Regions from separate parts of the Neobacillus pocheonensis genome, predicted to be linked through region 1. Evidence: riboswitches for the same ligand, from Rfam matches in the RefSeq annotation. Region 1 holds a riboswitch; each other region holds the start of a gene.

What was found. Region 1 has a riboswitch for cyclic di-AMP ahead of ABES02_RS02180 (aspartate kinase). Riboswitches for the same ligand answer to the same signal wherever they lie in the genome.
Region 2: it holds a riboswitch for cyclic di-AMP, as region 1 does, so the genes downstream of both, ABES02_RS10555 (APC family permease) here and ABES02_RS02180 (aspartate kinase) in region 1, are expected to answer to the same signal.
Region 3: it holds a riboswitch for cyclic di-AMP, as region 1 does, so the genes downstream of both, ABES02_RS28430 (hypothetical protein) here and ABES02_RS02180 (aspartate kinase) in region 1, are expected to answer to the same signal.

What each region holds. Positions count from the first base shown of each region.
Region 1 covers NZ_JBCNAD010000005.1:53,434-59,558, reverse strand. The annotation lists gene kdpA (potassium-transporting ATPase subunit KdpA) at 1-1,347, opposite strand, end outside; gene kdpF (K(+)-transporting ATPase subunit F) at 1,395-1,499, opposite strand; partial or broken gene ABES02_RS02180 (aspartate kinase) at 2,340-3,575, opposite strand; cyclic di-AMP (ydaO/yuaA leader) riboswitch at 3,979-4,123, opposite strand; gene ABES02_RS02175 (hypothetical protein) at 4,508-4,738, opposite strand; gene ABES02_RS02170 (ABC transporter permease) at 5,234-5,983, opposite strand; gene ABES02_RS02165 (ABC transporter ATP-binding protein) at 5,984-6,125, opposite strand, start outside.
Region 2 covers NZ_JBCNAD010000020.1:92,868-98,992, forward strand. The annotation lists gene ABES02_RS10545 (cation transporter) at 1-216, shown strand, start outside; gene ABES02_RS10550 (cation:proton antiporter) at 327-1,547, shown strand; cyclic di-AMP (ydaO/yuaA leader) riboswitch at 1,685-1,825, shown strand; gene ABES02_RS10555 (APC family permease) at 1,967-3,877, shown strand; gene ABES02_RS10560 (NADPH-dependent FMN reductase) at 4,080-4,673, shown strand; gene ABES02_RS10565 (ABC transporter permease) at 4,710-5,765, opposite strand; gene ABES02_RS10570 (ABC transporter ATP-binding protein) at 5,762-6,125, opposite strand, start outside.
Region 3 covers NZ_JBCNAD010000081.1:114-3,598, forward strand. The annotation lists gene ABES02_RS28425 (hypothetical protein) at 78-209, opposite strand; cyclic di-AMP (ydaO/yuaA leader) riboswitch at 449-583, shown strand; gene ABES02_RS28430 (hypothetical protein) at 897-1,448, shown strand; gene ABES02_RS28435 (APC family permease) at 1,503-3,326, shown strand.

The DNA.
Region 1 (6,125 bases):
GCCATGATATCCCGAATTTAAAATAGATGAAATCGCTCCAGGTGTCATCAAGGCAATCGCAGTTGGAACTAAAATAAGTACAGGGTGTATTAGAATTGCAATTGAAGCCAATTTCACTTCTTTAGACTCAATTTTCTTCCCTAAAAATTCTGGTGTACGTCCTACCATCAATCCACAAATAAAAACGGATAAAATGACATACAGCAATCCATTTAACAACCCGACCCCTTTTCCGCCGAACACGTTATTTAACATCATTTCCCCAAGCGGAACCAGACCGCCAATCGGAGTTAAAGAATCGTGCATATTATTAACAGTCCCAGTTGTAACGGCTGTGGTCGTAGCCGTAAATAATGCTGATTCTGATAAACCAAACCGAACCTCTTTCCCCTCCATATTTCCATGAACACCAAGTGCATTTAATGCCGGAGTTCCTTTATATTCAGCTATAAAGACTACCGCAAGAAACATTAAAAACATAATTCCCATCGCGGCGAAAACGGACCAGCCTTGACGTCTGTTCTTAATCATTAAACCAAATGCATATACCAATGCAGTAGGAAGCAGCAGCATACTTAGAATTTCCATCAAATTAGATAATGGAGTTGGATTTTCAAACGGATGTGCCGAGTTGGTGCCAAAATATCCGCCGCCATTTGTTCCAATATGCTTAATCGACTCTAATGCCGCAACAGGACCTCTCGTAATCGTTTGTTTAGCGCCTTCTAATGTTGTGGCATTTACCGACCCATGCAGGGTCTGAGGTACGCCTTGAAATACCAAGAATAATGCAACAAGAAAAGATAATGGCAAGAATACACGTGTGATGGCACGAACCAAGTCAACATAGAAGTTTCCAAGGTTATTCTGACGAGCTACTAATCCGCGAATAAAGGCAATCGCCACTGCAAATCCTGTAGCAGCTGCCGTAAACATTGGGAATGTAATGGCGATCATTTGCGAAAAATAAGAAAGTGAATTTTCTCCGCTATATGCCTGCCAGTTTGTATTCGTAATAAATGACGCCGCCGTATTAAACGCTAAAGCAGGAGGCATATTATCTATCTTATCTGGATTTAAAGGCAGATACTTTTGTATCCTGAAAATGATGTAAAGTAAAATCATCATGATAAAGTTTGAAAGCAACATGGCAAAAACATACTTTTTCCAGCCCATCGTTTCTTTATCTTTGACTCCAATCATACGGTAAATGAACCGCTCTCCCGGTCCAAAAACCCGGTCTAAGTCTGTTTTTTCATAATCAAACACTTTTACAAGGTAGGCGCCTACCGGTTTTACCAGTAAGATGGCAATTACCAAGGTCACAACTACCTGGATTAATCCCATGGTCATTTCGATGTTCCTCCTATATGTTCATCATTGTTAAATGGATCCTAAAACTTTTCAGGTTTAATTAAGACGTAGGTCAAATAAACAATTAAAGCCACTCCAATGATTCCTGGTATAAGCATACCGATTTCCTCCTCATGCTTTTTCACTAAATAAAGTAAATCCCCCAAAGATAGCAAAGGCTAAAACAAAAAGTATAATTGATACAAAATCGTTGTTAAACATACCTAACCTCCTTCCTCATGTTTTCAACTGTTGAGTGCTTACGATTAATCAAACAGTGGAAATTCTCTTCGTTCGGCTTACTCAAACTTCGGATTAAAGAGATACCAAAGATCAAGAGATTTTTCATTTCCCCCCTTATGGTTCAATCCTTTTCTGTGTATCTCAGTAAATTCACCAAAATTCAGCCTCAAACTTATTCAGTGATTATCTTTGTTTAGTATTGAGTGACCTCTTTGGCATAGATAAATTCTACTTTCGTTTCGCGTAAAAATAGGGTAAAAATTTCGTGCAAAGGTGTAAAAAAAATATAAAAATCCAGGGGGTGAAATATTCATTTAGTTCACATTCTTTTAAAATCCAGGAACAAAAAATAGACCATGGCTTACTCGTCCCCCAGTAGATCAATGCCAACGATAACCATATGGAAATATCTAAAAAAGATATACTATTAAGGTATTTCGTTAAATTAATCAATAATTGGAGAAAAAGTACTCATGGTCTACTTAACGCCCAGCAAGCAAAATGTAACTCTTTGTACTGTCCTGTCCCGTTATAGTGATATAAACGCGAAAATGGAGGAGAGAATAGGAGTATTTATTGTGGATATAAATTTAGAAAAGTTTCTAGAGGAGTAAGTTTCGAATTCAAAAAATTCATACTATTGCTAACATAAAAAGCCAAAGACCCTAACTTTGGCTTTTTACTTTGAATTCATCTTTCAATACAAAATTCTTTAAAGAGATATTTTTTTAGAATTTGCAAGTTCAATGAACCATGTCTAACCCTGCTGTTTCCAGACCAAAGGTACAATGAAGTGTTCGAACTACAGTTACCATGCGATCTACAGGGACTATACATCAAATCTTATTTTGCGATGTGCTAACCATTTTTGTCGAAACATTTGAAAAAGCAAGTGCTATATACATTCTTGCAACGATATCCTGAGCAGAACTCAATCCTTTACCAACAATCGAAACTTTTGCTAATCCTGTCTCAGTATACACTCTGTCAAAGTGAAGTCTTTCTCTATGTTCTTCCAGGAATTTTAATGTCCGTTTTGCATTTTCCTTAGATACAACGAAGGAAACAGTCGTTTTAGGTAAATCTTTGGAACTTTGATGGATAAATTCAACATGAATTCGTGAATCCATAAATAAGGAAAATAAGGAATAGAGAGTATTCCCTTCATTTGGGAAATTGGTAATTGTTATTGACAATACATTTTCACTATGTGCAATGCCGCAAACGTGGCTGTCATCCTCCATTCCAAAAATCCCCCGAATGAAAGTCCCCTCTTCATTGGAGAAACTTGATCGAACCGTTAACCTTACTTTATTTTTCTGCGCACATTTTACTGCACGCGGATGTAAAACACTCGCACCTAATCTGGCCATTTCAAGCATTTCGTCAAAAGATATACTTTTTATTTTTTTTGCCGTCGGCACAATGCGCGGATCTGCGGAATACACACCATCCACATCCGTATAAATCTCACACAAATCTGCATTGAGCATTGCTGCAAGCGCTACGGCTGTCGTATCGGATCCTCCTCGCCCCAATGTGGTAATTTCCCCATTTTCTGTAATTCCTTGGAAACCCGCGACAATCACTATGTGTCCTAATTGAAAATGGGACAGTATTTTATAGGTGTCTATTTGTTTTATTCTTGCTTCGGTGTGTTCAGGTTCCGTAATGATTCCAGCCTGCCATCCTGTTAAAGAGACCGCAGAGTACCCCTTGCTCTGTAAAGCCATAGCCAGTAAAGCGATCGATACCTGCTCTCCTGTTGATAAAAGCATATCCATTTCCCGCTCAGGTACTTCATTACAGATTTCATTTGCCATGTCCACCAGTACATCTGTTGATTTTCCCATTGCAGATACTACAACAACGACATCATTTCCTTTTTGCTTTGCGGAAATAATTTTATCAACAGCTTTTAAAATTCTATCTTTAGTTCCTACCGAAGTGCCACCAAATTTTTGTACGATCATTCCCATTTTAACCAACCTCTCCTCTTCAAGTTTATTTCAGTAATCTTATCCATTTACCTAAACTCAAACTTAATTGCATTGAGAGAAATTTTCAGGTTAATACCATCAGTTTTCACAAAAAATAGACCTGGATTTCTTTCTCCCCGTATTTGCAGACATGCAAAATCATAATCGTTCTGTGGAGAATAAAACTTTTCCCCAACTGCATTATGACTTGCAACAACAAAATAAAATCGGAGAAAAAGTCATCAGGTCTACTTAGCGCCCAGCGAAGATTTGCCTCTCTTTGCGTTCTGTCTTCTAAATTCCTTTTTCTAATTCATTGGCAGAATAAAAAGACCTACTGTTAATCTTTAGACGATCTTGTTTTAATTACAAGCAAAACAGCCCTCAGATTTTACGGTCTTTTGACCTCCCTCGCTTTAGCCGACGAAGTTAGCTGACGGGTAGGATGGCGGAAGAGTATCTCATCCCTTCTGGTTTCCCAGAATGAATCCAATTAACTGGTTCCTCCGCTCCTGATTTCCTCAGTATTAATCCGGTATATTAATTGGTTTACAAGTAGTGATTAAATTCTTTATTATCAATTTGTAAATAGCTAATTTCGAATAAAAAATGACTTTTTTGTAAAATATTTATATAAAACAGGATTTTCTCTTATTTATTCACTTTTTTTCTACTTTTTAATTTTTCTAGCAAAATTAAGTAAAAGAATACTATAAAAGGTGTAGCAAAACCAAGGTAATCAAAGAATTTTTCAAACATAATAAGTTCCTCCAAATTCAATACTCCGCAAGATAGATTTTTTATGAAACCCATCGAAAAATACAAACAGATAAAGAACCGTTGGGATTTCTGATTCAACTTTGGAAAGAAAGGTACTCATTGGTCTACCATTTCAGAACATATACATTCAATATTTATATATTAAATTTTTTTCATGATTTATATCGATTTTGCCAAATCACTACGAGCCCTGCCTCTCTCATAGCACTTGTGGCTCCGACGACCACTCCAGGTTGATTTGGTTTAAGAATTAGATATATATATTTCTTGATCTTGTTATTACGTTTCTCCCATGACATGACTTCTCTTACGCCGAATATTACGAAAAAAAAGTTGAACAGCCAAAGATTATAAAGCCAAATAGTCTCTTGAATTATTGACATTCTGATACCTCCACAAGAATTAATTTCATCTTTATAATTCTTTAAGTTGAACTAGGATTAATTTTTATTCGTATTGAATTGCTTCTCTGGCATAGACTGATTCTACTTCATTTTCACGTCAAAATAGGGTAAAAAAAATGGGCAAAGGTGTAAAAAAAACATAAAAATCCATGGGGTAAAATTTCATTTAGTTCACAATAAAACAACAAAAAATCCGATTTAAAGGAGAAAAATCCTCTCTTTTCTTGCTGCCTTAAAAACTTTTTCCTTCAATCGAAAAAAACTATGAATCACATTCCAGCTGAAATGTAATCCATAGTTCCTTAAGTTAATGGCATTGGTTACCAAAGCGGTTTTACTTCAGAATCTTCTCATTTACTGTCAATTATATCTATGGGCTTCATTCTATTAATTTCTCCTCCTGCGAAAGAGCATAACCCGCTGTAAATTCTTCTAAAGCATGCATGGCAAACCTCTAATCCCATATTGGTGGACTTACCCTAACTGGCGTTTAAATTGTTTACTGGCGATGAAGTAAGCTATGACCATGATGCCGACGCACCAGGCAAGCGCGATCCAGATATCATTGCCAACAGACCCTTCATACAAGAGGGCACGAATTGCATTCACGATTGAAGTCACTGGCTGGTTCTCAGCGAACGCACGGACAATTTTAGGCATGGTTTCGGTAGGGACAAAGGCCGAACTGATAAACGGCAGGAAAATCAGCGGGTACGAGTAGGCTGTCGCCCCTTCCATAGACCGCGCTCTCAATCCGGGAATGACCGCCAGCCATGTCAGCGCCAGCGTAAACAGCCCGAGTATCCCAGCTACTGCGAGCCAATCCAGGATACCAGCGCTGGAACGGAAGCCCATCAAGAGGGCGATGAGGATAACCACCACGACAGTAAGCGCATTGGAAACAAGCGAAGTCAACACGTGAGCCCACAATACCGATGAACGCTTGATTGGCATCGTAATGAAACGCGCCATCAGTCCGCTCTTTACATCGTTAAACAGCCGCAAGGAAGTGTAAGCGACGCCGGAAGCGATAGCCATTAGCAAGATTCCCGGCAATAAATAATTGACGTAGTTGTCCGTGCCAGTCTCTATGGCGCCGCCAAATACGTAAACAAACAGCAGCATCATCATAATCGGCGTAATCGCCACCGTGATAATCGTATCCGGGCTGCGCATGATGTTCCGCATTAAACGCCCTAGTAATACCCCTGTATTGCTTTTCATTTACATCTCCTCCTTTTTGCCGATAATCGCGAGGAAAATTTCCTCCAGTGTCGGCTGCTTCTCGATGTACTCCACTTTCGCTGGCGGGAACATCTCCTTGAGTTCGGTAAGGGTACCGGTTTTGATGATTTTTCCACCATGC
Region 2 (6,125 bases), on a different contig from region 1:
TTAACAGAATTTATTGCTGGAGCAATAAGTGGAAGTGGAGCCATGTTTGCCGCAGCCATGCACTCATTAGTAGATGCAGTAAATCAGGGTTTCATTTTTATCGGCAGTATTTTATCTAAAAAAAAAACCGTCACACAGGTTTCCAAATGGTTTCGAACGCTTGAACCATATTTTCAGTCTAATAGCCGTATTGGTTGTATTGACGATGACATATGAAACCATTCCGCTCTGGTTCATACAAACCCTTCATTCAAAAAATCGAAGGGTTTTTGTTTTTTACAATAATAACATTATTAAAAATAGGATAATGTTTAAGGAGACATTTCATGCATCACTTTAACGAGATATTTATTCAAATCCTCATTTTATTAGCGATATCATTAACTGTTATCGCACTTGCAAAATTAATCAATCGGCCTTATTCTATCGCGCTTGTTTTGGTGGGTCTTCTATTAGGGTTGGCCGAAATCCCCTATTTAGAGGATGCAGAACATTTTATTGCGCAATCTGAGGTATTTCAAGTCATCATTATTTCCTTATTCTTACCGATCCTGTTAGGAGATGCTTCATTAAAACTCCACTATTCTCACTTAAAGGAAGAAAAGCTTCTTGTCATAGCCCTGGCAATTGGGGGGACTTTATTATCTTTCCTTTTTATCGGCTTAGGAGCCCATTACCTACTAAATCTTCCTATTGTTGGAGCATTTACATTTGCTTCATTGATGAGTGCAACTGATCCAATCAGTGTTATTGCCATTTTTAAAACTCTAGGTGTTCCAAAAAAGCTTGTAACCATTATTAAAGGAGAATCACTCTTCAATGATGGGATAGCGGTAGTATTATTCCAAATTTCAACCGTTTATCTATTATCCTATATGGAAATGGGCTTAGTTGGCTTGGGCCAAGGATTACTGTTATTTTTAAAATTTAGTGCTGGCGGGCTCTTGATTGGAGGGGCTGCCGGCATTATCTTCTCTCAAATTATTCGTGCCTATGATGATTACCCACTTGAAATTGCGTTTTCGATTGTCATGTTTTTTGGCTGCTACTTTATCGCTGAACATTTCCACGTTTCCGGAGTGATTTCTGTTGCTGTCGCTGGTTTAATTTTTGGGAATTATGGTGCGAAGGTGGGGATGTCTGAGACGACAAGGATCAATATCGATTCGTTTTTTGATACCGTCACTTTTTTTGCAAACAGTTTAATCTTTTTAATGATTGGATTAGAAATAAGAAACATTTCTCTTTCGCAAAGATGGGGATACATTGTGCTAGCGATTGTAATCGTCCTCTTATCAAGGACTCTTGCGTTATACATAAGCCTTTCGCCGATTAAAGGCTTTTCAGAAAAATATAAGGCCATACTAAATTGGGGAGGCTTAAAGGGTAGCTTATCGATTGCCCTTGCATTAAGCCTGCCCCATGAATTTGAAGGCAGAGAAGATATCTTAATCCTAACGTTTAGTGTCGTATTGTTTTCGCTGCTATTCCAAGGTCTAACCATTACACCATTGATTAATAAACTAAAAATATCTGATAAGATTTAAGTGAAAAAATGAGCATTCTGTAGAATAATTATGGAAAGTACCTGTTTATATAGATTTATCATCAAAAATGGCCGTTTTTAAGCAAATTTCGTCATTTACATTCAAATCATAAAGGACTATTATTGCTTCAAATCAATTTAATATTTCGGCCAAATCCTGAGAAAGTTCAGGAACGGAGGAACCAATTTTTGGGGGTTAATTCTGGAATCAGAAGGGATGAGAAACTCTTTCGCCATCCTACCCGTCAGCTAACTTCGTCGGCTAATGCGAAGGAGGTCAAAGACCGCCTAATTCAGGGTGCTTTTTTTTTGCCAAAAAGCAGCGTGATGAATAAAGAGGTCTTTTTATTATGCCTATTTTTGCAAAGCCTGGGCTGCAACGTTCGATTTCTTATTCTAATAAAAAGAAGGGATTTTAAAGTGACACATCCATCACAAATTTTGGAATTAATTTTTGCAGTCATTGCTTTAATCGCAATATGGTTTTCCATTACTAATTTTAACAGCGTTAAACGGATTTTAATTGGCAGACCAATGCGAACAGCAGAATTGCATGCCCAGCACAATAAATTACTTTGGTATATTGCGCTCCCTATACTAGCTGCTGACCTTTATTCTTCTGTTTCTTATGGCCCTGAATCAGGGATGACAGAACTAATGAACTTAGGAGCAGAAGCAAAGTGGTATATCATTCCGATTACGATTTCTACTATAATCCTTTTGGCTATCCTGATTCTTTCTTATATTATGGGAATCCTTGCTTATCCAAATGGCGGAGGGGCTTACGCAATTGCAAAAGATAACTTTAAACAACGCTGGATCTCTTTAGTGGCCTCCAGTTCACTGCTAGTGGATTATATCTTAACCGTAGCCGTTTCTGTTTCAGCAGCGCTTGAAGCTGTTTCTTCTGCATATCCAGTAGTTGCCCCCTATGAAACGGTTCTAGCTATTCTTTGTGTTTTTATCCTATTAATTGTAAACCTTCGGGGTGTGGCTGAATCGGCGAAAATTTTTGCATGGCCCACTATAGGATTCATGGCTTGTATGCTGATTTTAATCGCTTTTGGTTTATTTGATGAGGTTAATCATGGTTTTGTGCAACCAGCTACACCGCAGTTTGGTTCTGTTCCTGAGGGATTTACGATATTACTCTTATTAAAAGCATTTAGTTCCGCTTGTTCTGCTTTGACAGGGATTGAGACCATTTCAAATGCTGTTCCTATTTTCAGGGAGCCGCAACAAAAAAATGCGATAAAAACGTATGTTGCTTTAGGTACCATTACATCTATCACTCTATTAGGATTTGCCTATCATTTATATGTTAAAGGTATTTCACCTGACCCTCATAATACAATGTTATCGCAATTAACTCAGTATTATTTTGGCCATGGGATAGTCTATCAAACTATTATCTGGTTTACGTTTATCGTATTAATACTTGCAGCCAATTCGACTTTTACAGGCTTTTCGCAATTAGCTGCTATCGTAGCTGCAGATGGTTATTTACCTCGTGGACTTACAAATAGGGGTGATAGACTAGGATATTCAAATGGAATTATTGCCTTAGCAGGGACAGCCAGCTTACTTATTCTTGCCTTCCACGCCCATACAAATGCTTTAATTCCTTTATATGCAATAGGGGTTTTCTTATCCTTTACTGTAGCACAATATGGTTTAGTGAGAAGGTGGAGACGTATTAAAGGGCCTCATTGGAAAACCAAATTAGCCATTAATACAGTAGGGGCCATTATAACGACGATTGTTGCGGCCATATTTGCTGTTACAAAATTTACAAGCGGTGCTTGGGTTGTTTTAGTGGTTATTCCATTTTTTGTTCTTTGCTCTATTCTCGTTCAACGACATTATCAAGCAGTGGCTAATGAGTTAAGAATCGATGTTAAAACAGAACACCCTGAAGCTAACCGGGTTGTAACAATAGTGCTTGTTTCAGGGATCCATCGAGTGGTTCAAAACACCTTATCTTTTGCCAAAAGTTTATCTCAAGAGAATTTATTAGCCGTATATGTAGGTTTTGACGATGAGTCTATGAAAAAGATGGAAAGTAAATGGGAGGAGTGGGGGACACCTTGCCGCTTACTTACCCTGAAAAGTAAATACAGATCAATATTAGAACCATTAACAAGATTTATCCACATCATTGAAGAAAAAGAACAATTTAAGGCTCAAATCCATATTGTTATACCTCAATTTATCACAAAAAAATGGTGGCATAACTTACTGCATAATCAAACAGCACTGCTGCTTCGCTTATGGTTAATAAGACATAAAGATGTGGTTGTTACAACAGTTCCTTATCATTTAAAGGAATAACCCTAAAATAAAGGGCAGAAATCACCATCAGTGATTCTGCCCTTTATTTAGATTAAATCCCGAGTATTTTTATATGATAAAAAATGTTGACAAAAGTTAATAGATATAATATTATTATTTTGAATTAAAGATATTCAAATTAGAGATAAGTAATTTTAGAATATCTTAATTTGAAGTTTATTACCATTAGGTGGTGTGAGGAATGAGTTTTTTAAATAAATTATTTGGTAAAACAACTGAGGAGGAAAATATAGTGACAAAATTAAACATTGGTATTATCTTAGGAAGCACACGTCAAGGACGCGTAAGTCCACAAGTAGGAGAATGGGTAAAAGAGATTGCAGACAAACGTGGCGATGCCAATTATGAAATCGTTGATATTGCAGACTTCAATTTACCATTCTTAGGAACAACTGACGGTTCAGAACCAGGAATCGCAGCATGGAACCAAAAGCTTGCTACTCTAGAGGGCTTCGTATTCGTTGTTCAGGAATACAACCACAGCATCACTGGTGCATTAAAGAATGCCCTTGATTTTGCCCGCGAAGCTTGGAACGATAAAGCAGCAGGTATCGTAAGCTATGGTTCAACAGGCGGAGCACGTGCGGCTGAACACTTACGCGGCATCCTTGGTGAATTGAAAGTAGCTGACGTTCGCACACATCCAACATTGTCATTATTTACTGATTTTGAAAACGGCAGTGTTTTCAAACCAGCTGAATTACATCTTACTAATGTAAATGCTATGCTTAGTGAAGTAGTCGCTTGGAGCGGTGCTTTAAAAACGATTCGCTAATAAAAAGAGGGGATGATCACTCATCCCCTTTTCCTATTATAGCTTTCGATATTTTTTCATTGATAAGATATTTAAGAAAACAAAGATTAAGGCGAAAATCACTAAAGCCAATATATCCCCGCTAATGTCACTGAAGCCCAATCCTTTATACATGACGCCCCTTAATGCATCTCCGGCATAATACATCGGGAATTCCTTTGCAATCACCTGAAGCCAATCGGCCATCCCTTCGAGCGGAAAAATTCCCGCAAAAAAGATTTGCGGAATGACGGCGATCGGGATAAACTGCATCATTTGAAATTCTGAAGCGGCAAAGGTCGATAACAAAATTCCTAACGATAAGGCAACGAGAGCCAAGAGCAGATTTATCAAAAGTACATTCCAAATGGACCCAACTAACACAATATCTAAAACATTAATCGCATAAAATACGACAATAACCGTTTGAATCACAGCAAACATCCCATAGCCAGCCAGGTATGCCGTGACAATTTCTCCTCTGCGAATTGGAGTGGATAATAACCTTTCCAATGTACCAGTTGTCCGCTCGCGTAATAACCCAATACCTGAAATGATGAAGACAAAGAAGAAGACAAAAAAGCCAACTAAAATCGGGCTTAATACATCAAAAAAGACCGTATCTTTATCACCATAAACATAGTTTGTTTCCATTTTTGGAGGCATCATATTGGCCATAGCCGGATTTTGCTCCAACAATTTGCCTTGAGCTAAGGCAGAAACAGTTTGATTAACCTTCGCCTGCAGCCCTCTTGCTGAAGTTGGATCGTCATTTTGGAGTGTTAATCTCATCTGTCCGCCATCTTGAACCAGCAATCCATTCAGATCATTTTCAACCACCGTGTTTTTCGTAGCTTTCTTATATTCCTTTACATGTATGTCTGCTTTTTTAAAGGCTGACACCAGACTTTGGTCGACGCCGACGACACCTAATTTCGGTTCCACGGTATTCCCGTTAAATAAAAAGTACATAAGGGTTAGAATCATAAGCGGAGCAATAAACATCAGACCTAAAGTTCGTTTATCTCGGGCCATTTGCCGAATGATTCTTTTGATCAGCGCCATCGTTCTCATGACTGCCTCACCCCTGCTTTCCGGAACACCTCATCGAAATCGTCCGTTCCGTATAACGTTTTTAACTCGTTAGGTGTGCCGCTTGTTAAAATACGGCCATCACGAACCATGGCAATAAAATCACATTTAATCGCTTCATCCATGACGTGGGTTGTCACGATAATCGTTTTTTCTTCCTCATTTTTCAAGCGTAACAATTCATTCCAAATCGATAATTTTAATTCAGGATCAATTCCGACAGTTGGTTCATCTAATATCAAAATCTTCGGATCCTGAATGAGCGCTATCGCCAAGGATAAACGCCGTTTCATTCCCCCGGAATAGGCTGATACCCGTTTCTTAAGGTCATCAGTTAAGTTC
Region 3 (3,485 bases), on a different contig from region 1:
AAGAAAAGATTTGTTCCTCCTCTATTCTCCTTTTTACAAAGCCAATCTCTTTTCAGTTGATTAGTGAAACATATGAATTAAAGAATTTTATCTAAATAAGGATGAAGATCTTCACTATCTAGACACGCTTCACATATTATTAAAACGTTTATTTCTCCTTTTTCACTTTTACCTTTCCTCTCACCACAAACAGTACAGACTTGTTCCAAAATTATCACTCCTTAGCACACTTATTTATACTTTTCCCGTATTCTCCTTTTTAACTCCTTTTAGACATTTTCTAATTAACGCACCCAAGGCCCTAAAATGTTATAGAACTTAGTGATAACGAGAAAGTTGAAGTAAAACATCGATGTAAGCGTTTTATTGTAAATAAAATGGTTTATTTAACTAATTTTTAACCCTTTACAATTTATTTTTATCGTCCTAATATCATGCTCATAGAAGAAATTTCATATTGCCTAATCCCGAAAGGGAACGGAGGACCCAATTTTGGGGTTAATTCTACTTATGTAGAAGGGATGTCAATCTCTTTCGCCATCCTACCCGTCAGCTAACTTCGTCGGCTAAAGCGAATGAGGTCAAAAGACCACCTATGAAGGCGCTTTTTGTGCTCTTTTTTACAGAAAAAGCTTGCTTTCGATTTGTGGTCTTATTTGTTTTGGCAAGAGTTTAAGGGGGAATAAAATTCATGGAGGGAGTGATCGTTTGGGGTTAAAAGGCTATATTAGTCTTTAAGGATATGGTAATCGGCATTTCAACAAATAGGGGTGTTTTTCAAAAATAGATAATGGTTAGCAAGATTCATTTAAAATATTGTGAGTAGTGAGAATAATAATTTTCATGTTTTTTTATCACTGGAAATACTGATTATGTATTGTAGGGGGTATTAAAAAATGGAAAGACTTCTTGGGACACTTATGAAAAAATATTATCAAAATAAATCCACACCAACATATTTCGGGATAGGAAATGATTATCTTGATGTTATCACAATGCGTTACAGAGTATTTGGTGCTGTATGGCAATTACATAATGGTTACAGGTATATAATTGGTTACTGGTTTGGTGATAATAAAAAAGATATTTTAAATTTTATTAATTGTGGGAGATGGGCAAAACTTGTAGACCAAGAAGGGCAAATTGAAGAAGTTTATCATATGGTTCGAGAAAAACAGGAAAAAGAGCTTTGGAAAAAACGGATTAAGCTTCCAAATAATATAAAACACCAAGAGAATTGGATAGAGAAAAAGACGGGGTGGTATATCATAAAATCATACAATCACTTTCCTTGCACCCTTACCTGTATTCAAAAAACAAAATACAATATTTGGATTGAACATATCTGTGTCTGCGAATCTAATAATGATATAAAAAAACTTCTTAATTTAATTAACTTGGAACACAATATTAAATTAATCCCAGATGAATTCATTAATTGTATGTGATTTTATGGGATGCATCAGTTTAATGGCTTAACCATAATCAGGGGGTAAATAATCATGACATTTAAAAGGTTACTTTTTGGTCGTCCTTTAAAATCAGAAGAAGCAGAAGCCGAAAAAATGCCGATGTGGAAGGCACTACCGATTCTTTCCTCGGATGCTCTTTCTTCTGTAGCTTATGGGACAGAAATGATATTATTGGAACTAGCGACAGTTGGGGCATTTGCATTTGCTTTTTCTTTGCCCGTTGCTATAGCAATTATATTATTAATTTCTATTCTTATTATTAGTTATAGACAAGTTATCGACGCGTACCCTCAAGGCGGAGGAGCCTATATGGTCGCAAAAGAAAACTTGGGCATGATGTGGGGACGTTTAGCCGGAGTTTCATTACTTATTGATTATACGTTAACGGTAGCAGTTTCTATATCGGCAGGTGTACTGGCAATTACTTCTGCTTACCCTTCTGCTTTACCATATATCGTTCCAATTGGACTTATTTTTACCTGGTTTATGGTATGGATGAATCTAAGAGGCATATCAGAAGCGGGTAACGTATTTGCATTTCCGACTTACATATTTATTTTTTGCATGTTAACCCTGGTAGGTAAAGGGTTATTTGACTGGTTAACTGGTGCAAGTCAGGCAACACACGAAATCACAATACCTACAGAATTACCAGCAAGCCTGACATGGTTTGTTTTGTTAAAAGCTTTCTCATCTGGGTGTTCAGCTGTAACAGGAGTTGAAGCTATCTCCAATGCGGTACCTCATTTTAGGCAACCGGCACAAAAAAATGCGAAACGAACAATGGTTACATTAGGACTGTTATTATCCATTATTTTTGGTGGAGTAACGATTATCTCAAGAGCCTATGATATTCATCCTGATCCAACAGGAACTAAAACTGTTCTTTCAATGGTGGCAGAAGATGCTTTTGGAAGGGGAATTTTTTATTATATTATTCAGTTTGCTACCATGACAATATTAATACTAGCTGCTAATACTGCCTTTAATGGGTTTCCGATATTAGGATCTCTCATGGCGCAAGATAAAAATATGCCCCGAATGTTTGCCAACAGAGGAGACCGTTTAGCTTATAACTATGGAATAATTACACTGGGAATCTTAGCAAGTATTTTACTCATTGTATTTCGCGGAAGAACTGAGGCATTAATTCCTCTTTATGCCATTGGTGTTTTCTTATCATTTACTATGGCACAAATAGGTCTTGTCTTAAAGTGGCGAAAGGATAAATCACAAGGATGGCAACGAAAAGCAATTATAAATGGAATAGGTGCCGTAGTAACCTTCTTTGTTGTAATAATATTCAGTATTACCAAATTTGAAGAAGGGGCTTGGATCGTAGTTGTTATAACGCCTATATTGTTATGGGTAATTACAAAAATTAGTAAACATTACGACAATGTAGGTAAGCAATTAAAATTTGATTTAACTGAGACCATTCCAAGTACTGATACAATCATAATTATACCTGTTGCTGGTATTCATAAGGTGGTGGTATCAACAATTTCATATGCAAAATCACTTACCCCAAATGTGGTAGCTTTTTATGTTGCTTTTTCTCCTGAAGATGCTAAAAAGATGGAAGCAAGATGGGATGAGTGGAACCCAGGTGTCCGATTAGTCGTTGTTACGTCACGTTACCGTACATTAATTAAGCCATTAATTGAATTTATTGAGCGTATTGACCACCACTATAAACATGAGAAGAAAATAACTGTACTATTACCTGAATTTATTACACATAAGTGGTGGCACCGATTATTACACAATCAATCAGGATTACGTATCCGTTCCATATTATTAAATAGAAAAGACGTTGTGGTTTCTACTGTTCCATTTCATTTGAATGATTGATACGTAACTTAATGTAAGTCACAAGTCCAATGATATTTTCATTGGGCTTTTTTATTTTTAAAGATGTAACAATTAAGAAGGGTGAAAAAAGGTAAAGAAGGGAAAAATTATGAATATAAATATATAAAGGAGTGCTGCTAAATGGAACAAGTATGTAAC